Regions from separate parts of the Bacillus sp. ISL-46 genome, predicted to be linked through region 1. Evidence: predicted binding sites of a transcription regulator. Region 1 holds the regulator's gene; the other holds the start of a gene.

Region 1 (3,723 bases):
CTCAACATTGATAATTTTTTGGGCTACCCCTGTTTCCATTGCAGTATACGCAACCGCGGTTGCTACCTGTGCTGCGACCCGAGGGTCAAATGGATCTGGAATGACATAATCGGCATGGAGCTCATCCTCTGAAATTAAACCAGCAATTGCATAAACCGCGGCGAGCTTCATTTCCTCGTTGATTTCCTTTGCACGGACATCTAAAGCACCGCGGAAAATTCCTGGGAATGCAAGCACATTATTAACCTGGTTCGGAAAATCAGAACGTCCTGTACCCACTACAAGTGCTCCTGCTTCTTTGGCCACATCCGGCATAATTTCCGGTACCGGGTTGGCCATGGCAAAGATTATCGGGTCACGGTGCATAGAACCAACCATTTCCTTCGTAACGGCCCCAGCTGCTGATACCCCCACAAACACATCTGCGTCAACAAGCGCATCGGCTAACGTTCCTTGTTTTTGCTCGCGATTTGTGATTTGTGCCATTTCATCTTTGAATCGATTCATTCCAACCGGGCGGCCTTCATAAATAATTCCTTTTGTATCACATAAAATAACATCCTTCACGCCCATATGTAGCATAAGTTTAACAATCGCTACTCCTGCTGCACCTGCTCCATTTACTGCAACACGAATATCTTCAATTTTTTTATCCGCTAATTTTAATGCGTTGATTAAACCAGCCGCTGTTACAATCGCTGTTCCATGCTGGTCATCATGAAAAACAGGAATATCACAGGCTTTGCGGAGGCGGTCTTCAATATCAAAGCATTGCGGCGCAGCAATATCCTCCAAGTTCACTCCGCCAAATGTTGGTTCTAGCAATTTGACGGTTTCTACGATCTGGTCTGTATCAGTTGTGGCCAAGCAAATGGGAAAAGCATCAACATCTGCGAATGATTTGAATAACACGGCCTTTCCTTCCATCACAGGCATCGCAGCTTTTGGTCCAATGTTCCCAAGCCCCAGGACTGCTGTCCCATTGGATACAACTGCAACTAGATTGCCCTTTGAGGTATAATCATAGACTTTATTTTCGTCTGCATAAATGTCCAAACATGGCTCTGCCACACCAGGTGAATAGGCTAGGCTTAAATCTTTTGCATTATGTACTGCAACCTTTGAATAGATTCCAACCTTTCCTTGATGCTCCTTATGCATTTTTAACGCTTCATCTCGTAAAATTGACATTGGATTTCCCCACTTTCCGAATTAGTAACCGCTTGCACTTTATCTATCTAAATCTTAGTGCATAGGTCAATATTTTGATAGATTATGTAATTAAAAAAAGCAGGGATTTAATCATACAAAAGGCTTTCCACAAATTTTGTGGAAAGCCTTATTAACTAATTATTCTTCATCTATTTCCACCGTTGGATAATGCTTTAAAAAGTAGACTAGCGATTGAAGCTCCACAGCCAAGTCAATATGATGGACCCTTATTAATGGTGGAACATTTAACCTTGCCGGAGTGAAATTTAAGATCCCTTTTACATTCGCTTGGACCAGTCGATCGGTTATCATTTGTGCGGCAGGAGCCGGAACCGTTAATATCGCCACTGAAATATTAGTTTCTGATAACACCTTCTCTAAATCATCCATAGGATGAACGGGTACCTCGCGAATCATGGTTCCCATTTTGTCGGGATCCACATCGAAGGCGCATTCTATTTTTGTGTTATTATTTTTTAAAAAGTTATAGTTTAAAAAGGCAGTCCCAAGATTTCCGACTCCTATTAAGGCAACCTTAGTTAATTCATCCTGATCTAAGGTCTTTCGGAAGAAGGATATTAAGTAATTAACATTATACCCATAGCCCTTTTTTCCTAACGCACCGAAATAGGAAAAGTCGCGGCGAATCGTTGCTGAGTCTACCTTTACTGCTTCACTCAATTCCGCTGAAGAGACCCTTTGCTTGCCGGAACTATGCAGGTTTTTTAGAAATCGATAATAGAGGGGCAGCCGTTTTGCTGTCGCCTGTGGTATTTTCGTTGTTTCATTACTCATAATCTCCCACACCCCATGAATGGTTTAGTTAAAAATTTATTTAACTCTTTCATCTCTTTTAAAATCACCGTTTTTACCGCCTGTTTTTTCGACAAGATACGTCGGTCCAATTACCATACCTTTATCAACGGCTTTACACATATCATAAACTGTTAAGGCACATGCGGATGCGGCTGTTAACGCTTCCATTTCCACTCCTGTGTTCCCCTTCGTTTTAACGGCTGCAGCAATATATAATTGATAATTCTCATCCTTATCCTGTTCCCAAGAGAAAGAAATATTAACACCTGTTAATGGAATCGGATGGCACATTGGAATCAAATCCCATGTCTTCTTTGCTGCCATGACAGCTGCTACCTGGGCCACTGCTAAGACATCGCCCTTCTTCATCTCATTATTAGTTATTTTATCATAAATTTCTTTACTAACGGTAATGCTGGAATGAGCAAGCGCCGTACGTGCCGTTTCCGGCTTATCACTGACGTCGACCATTTTTGCTCTGCCTTCTTCATTAAAATGCGTAAATTCTGCCATATAAAAAATCCTCCCATCAAATCATACACTATTTTTCCTTATATGTGTGTGAAACTTTGAACTAAATATTACATTTTATGTCGATTTAGGACCCTTACTCCGCTAATATGGCGAGCAGTTTATTGCCGACATACCGGGAATAAGGTACACTAATCCTATGTAATAGAGGTGAATGAGAATGATTTTGCTACAGGTTAATCAATTACAAAAATATTATGGTGCTGACCTTATTTTATCGAATATTAAGCTCGAATTACAAACTCGGGACCGTGTTGCCCTTGTTGGACGCAATGGGGCGGGAAAATCGACATTGTTGAAGATTATAGCCGGACACTTGTCGCATGATGGCGGAGAAATCATCAAGCCAAAAGAAGTGACGATTGGCTATTTAGCTCAAAATACTGGGTTAGAATCATCATTATCCATATGGGATGAAATGCTGACGGTTTTTGAACCGCTGCGATTGATGGAAAAACAACTCCGCACACTTGAAGAACAAATGGCTGATCCTCTTGTTTTTGAAGACAGTGGCAGGTACGAAAGGATCCTAAAAGAGTACGATCATCTTCAGGTGAAATTTAAAGAACAGGGAGGGTATCAATATGAGGCAGAGATGCGCTCCGTCCTTCATGGGCTGAATTTCCATGACAAATCCTTGATGATATCTAGTTTAAGCGGCGGTCAGAAAACTCGTCTAGCCCTTGGTAAACTCTTGTTAACCAGGCCTGATATCCTAATATTGGATGAGCCCACAAACCACCTTGATATTGATACGCTTTCCTGGCTGGAGCAATATTTACAAAGTTATCATGGGGCGATTTTGATCGTTTCCCATGACCGCTATTTTTTAGATAAAGTTGTTACTCAAGTTTATGAAGTATCCCGTAAGCAAATCCAAAGGTTTACAGGCAACTATAGTTCTTACCTTGATCAAAAGGCGGCAAATTATGAGCGTGATTTAAAGCTTTTCGAAAAACAACAGCAAGAGGTCGCTGATCTCCAAGACTTTATCAACCGCAATTTAGCGCGGGCATCGACAACCAAACGAGCCCAAAGCCGGCGTAAAAAGCTTGAAAAGATGGAGATGATGGATCGTCCATTAGGCGATGAAAAGTCTGCTTCCTTCACGTTTGAAATTGAAAAACAAAGCGGAAATGATGTTTTAACAGTGGATTCACTCGC
Region 2 (3,723 bases), on a different contig from region 1:
AACAACCAATATCTATGGATTTTTTCGTAAGGAATAAAAAGAAAAGCGGAAGCGCCTTGTTCAGGGGCGACAGGCATAAGAAGCCGGCTTGAAGGTTACTTTTTAACCTTCAGGACGGATTGGCTTATGACCCCGAGCCCCTAGGCGCTGTAGCTAGACAAAAAGAAAAGCGGAAGCGCCCGTAGGTGCCTCCGCTTTTCTTTTTAAGTCATCTGTTCAAGCTCTTGTTGCATTTGTTGGAGCTGTGCTTGCTCTGCTACAGTCGAATTTGCATAAGCAGAACTTAATGCATTTTTAGCTTTCGCGACAGCAGAATCAAGATCAGCTGGGTCGGCAGACTTCGCCATCTCAACAAATCTTCGTGCTTCTTGGAACAATTGGTTTCCCATGTTATATTCCTCCAAGCGAGGATTCTTGCACATTGGACATCTTCTGAGCTTCCGCTTCAGCGTAAGTCATGTGATAAGGAATACGTTCAGCATGCTTACTGACCGTATCCACTCCTTGCTGAACAAAGCGTTTTGATTTGTTTCGTTTACCCATTCGAATCCCTCCAATATGCTCATAGCTCATATTGAAACAGCAACGCTGCCTCAAAAAATAGTATGTACCAAAAGGGGGAGGTTCATTTAGGTAAACAATGGTGAAATGAGTGTTAATATTTTATATTTAACAAATCCGCCAAATATTGAGCAACACCATCTTCTTCGTTACTTAAAGTGACGTCATTAGCAATATTTTTCACACTGTCGATTCCATTTCCCATGGCAATTCCATGACCAGCATATTCAAGCATTTCAAGGTCGTTGTCTTCATCGCCAAACGCAATAATTCTATCAGCGGGAATACCATAATAATCAGAAGCCTTTTTTAACCCCACGGCCTTACTTAAGCCAACCTTTATAATTTCAACCACATGCCATGGAGCGGCCCAACTGCGATGATCGATAACTTCTGCATGGACAGCCGATAAGTGTTCGCGAATTATCTTTAATTGATCCTCCTCCGTATGAATTAACAAACTCGTGGGTGAATCATTTAAATAATTTGCCAGATCGCCCGTAGTGATTTTTGGATTGCCAAAGTTGAAAATATCTAACAGCTTTTCATCGTGGTAATGGAAGTAAACATCATCGATCACTTCGGCAATTATATTATGGAAGTGGAAACTTCTGCACGCTTCCACAATATCTTTTGCAACCTTTATATCAAGAGGTTCATGATAAAATCCCCAGTCAGGTTTTCGAGGGTGATGCATAAATGCTCCATTGAAATTGACAATCGGAGTGTCCAAATCCAATTCCCGATAGTACATCTCGCTGGAACGATAAGGCCTTCCTGTTGCAATCATAACGATATGACCTTGTTCTCTTGCTTTTTTAATAATTCCGTGTGTTTTTAATGATATCGTTTTATCATCTTTTAATAATGTCCCATCTAAATCTAATGCAATTAGGTGTCTATCTGTCATAATAACTCCTTCTAATTATAATTTTCATCGCTAATAAAGTGCGTCGCTTTAGGAAAAAATTTATATACATGTTACACTGCAATTATGAATTTAATACTTAGTGGAATTATTAATTCCTATATTTACTATGTTAACAATTTTATATCTAAACTGTAAAAAAATTCACACCAAATGATATAAAAAAACTATATACTTTTTTTAACTAAGTCTCAATCTTGGCATGCTTGATAATTTGCTATAATAGAGTGGGACAAAGATAATGAAGGAGTGGATCAAACATGAATGAAGAACTAAAAGAAAATATCATGGGTGCCTTAGAACTAGTAATCGACCCTGAACTAGGAGTAGATATTGTTAATTTAGGATTAGTATATAATGCTGAAATGGATGAAGAAGGAAACGTAACGATTACAATGACGTTAACTTCAATGGGCTGCCCACTTGCTGGAACAATTGTTGACCAGGTTAAACGGGCATTGGCCGACATTCCGGAAATCAAAGAAGTAGAAGTAAATATTGTTTTTAATCCTCCATGGAATAAAGAAATGATGTCACGTTATGCGAAAATCGCATTAGGAATTCGCTAAGCTTAATTAGAGGCTTTTGAACTCTCAGTAAAATAAGCGTATTTTTTAGAAACAGCAGATTTTCTGCTGTTTTTTTTATTTCAAAATAAGAAAGGTGAAAAATTTGAACTTAGATAACTGTCTAGCTCCAGCGCCCAGCGGCTAGTGTACTTCGCCCTTTTCCCTACGAAAAGTCAACATCGGATCGCTAACGCTCTACGTGTATCCTTTATCTTAGTCAAAGTGCTCCAGTCCATACGCCGCTAACCGGGCGCTTGCGCTTTTCTTATTCTTCACGATTCAGACATATCTAGCTTACAGAATGTGAGATAGTTCACTTTTTTCAAATATAAACACCTTTATAATAAAGATTAATAAGGCTGTTGGATTTGAATAGCCGTTATTAGGAGGCGTTTCATATGGCTATTAGCCGAGATTTTAATAAAGACCCTTTTATCGTGATTTGGGAACTCACTAGAGCTTGTCAATTAAAGTGTCTGCACTGCCGTGCCGATGCACAGTATAAAAGGGATCCACGTGAACTATCTTTTGAAGAAGGAAAAAATCTAATTGATCAAATATATGAAATGAACAATCCGATGCTTGTTTTTACTGGCGGAGACCCGCTGATGAGAGAAGATGTTTTTGATATTGCGAAATATGCAGTTGAAAAAGGCGTTCGGGTATCAATGACCCCAAGTGCGACACCAAATGTAACAAAAGAAGCAATTGAAAAAGCAAAAGAAGTAGGTCTTGCTCGCTGGGCATTTAGTATTGATGGTCCTAGGGCTGAGATTCATGACCATTTTAGAGGAACAGCTGGATCATTTGACCTTACCATGGAAAAAATAAAATATTTGCATGAAGTTGGATTACCCATTCAGATTAATACGGTGATTTCCCGTTACAATATTGACTACCTTGATGAAATGGCAAAAATGGTTGAAGACTTAGAATGTGTGTTATGGAGTGTCTTTTTCCTAGTGCCAACAGGAAGAGGTCAACAATCAGATATGATTTCTCCAGTTCAACATGAAAAAGTATTCAGATGGCTATATGATTTAAGTAAGCGCGTGTCTTTTGATATCAAAACAACAGAAGCAATGCACTACAGACGTGTTGTGATTCAACAAAAAATGCGCGAAGCGAAAGAAACAACAGATGAGATTGAGTATTTAAGCGCATTAACAGAAAAGGGATTAACAGGCTCTATCGATGGTTTAGGGCGAGCACTAAAAGGTGTTAATGATGGTAATGGTTTTGTATTCATCTCTCATACGGGGGATGTATATCCAAGCGGACTATTACCCGTTAAAGCTGGTAATATCCGGGAAACTCCATTAGCGGAAATTTATCGTGAATCACCAATATTCCAATCGCTAAGAAACCCAGATCTTTTTAAAGGGAAATGTGGTGTCTGTGAATTCCGTCATGTTTGCGGAGGATCAAGGTCTAGAGCGTATGCGATGACTGGAGATTATCTAGAAAGCGAGCCATTCTGCGTTTATATTCCTAAATCATTAAGAGAAAAGCAAGTACAGTAAATTAAAACGATAAAACAAGGTTGCCTCAATAGTGAGACAGCCTTGCGTATATAGATAACTACAAATAAGTAAAGGCCAGCCTATTCGATACTGCAATAAACGGCAGAACAATTTTCACAGTCGATTTCATTTTTTAAGTATT

The links. The regulator Rex, encoded in region 1, represses fermentation and respiration genes when NADH is low (regulators of the CRP and FNR family bind a similar motif). The targets are predictions, from matches to a motif close to TTGTGAAATATTTCACAA.
Region 2: J7E67_RS11785 (TIGR04053 family radical SAM/SPASM domain-containing protein) is a predicted target of Rex. The motif match lies at 2,360-2,377, and genes of this name have one in related genera.

What each region holds. Positions count from the first base shown of each region.
Region 1 covers NZ_JAGGQR010000002.1:1,225-4,947, reverse strand. Annotated here, with positions in the region: gene ystJ (NADP-dependent malic enzyme) at 1-1,191, opposite strand, end outside; gene J7E67_RS01020 (redox-sensing transcriptional repressor Rex) at 1,351-2,007, opposite strand; gene moaC (cyclic pyranopterin monophosphate synthase MoaC) at 2,044-2,541, opposite strand; gene J7E67_RS01010 (ABC-F family ATP-binding cassette domain-containing protein) at 2,720-3,723, shown strand, end outside.
Region 2 covers NZ_JAGGQR010000017.1:31,174-34,896, reverse strand. Annotated here, with positions in the region: gene J7E67_RS11810 (YitT family protein) at 1-37, shown strand, start outside; gene J7E67_RS11805 (DUF3813 domain-containing protein) at 204-389, opposite strand; gene J7E67_RS11800 (hypothetical protein) at 391-543, opposite strand; gene J7E67_RS11795 (Cof-type HAD-IIB family hydrolase) at 656-1,471, opposite strand; gene J7E67_RS11790 (metal-sulfur cluster assembly factor) at 1,750-2,058, shown strand; gene J7E67_RS11785 (TIGR04053 family radical SAM/SPASM domain-containing protein) at 2,457-3,581, shown strand; partial or broken gene J7E67_RS11780 (helix-turn-helix domain-containing protein) at 3,662-3,723, opposite strand, start outside.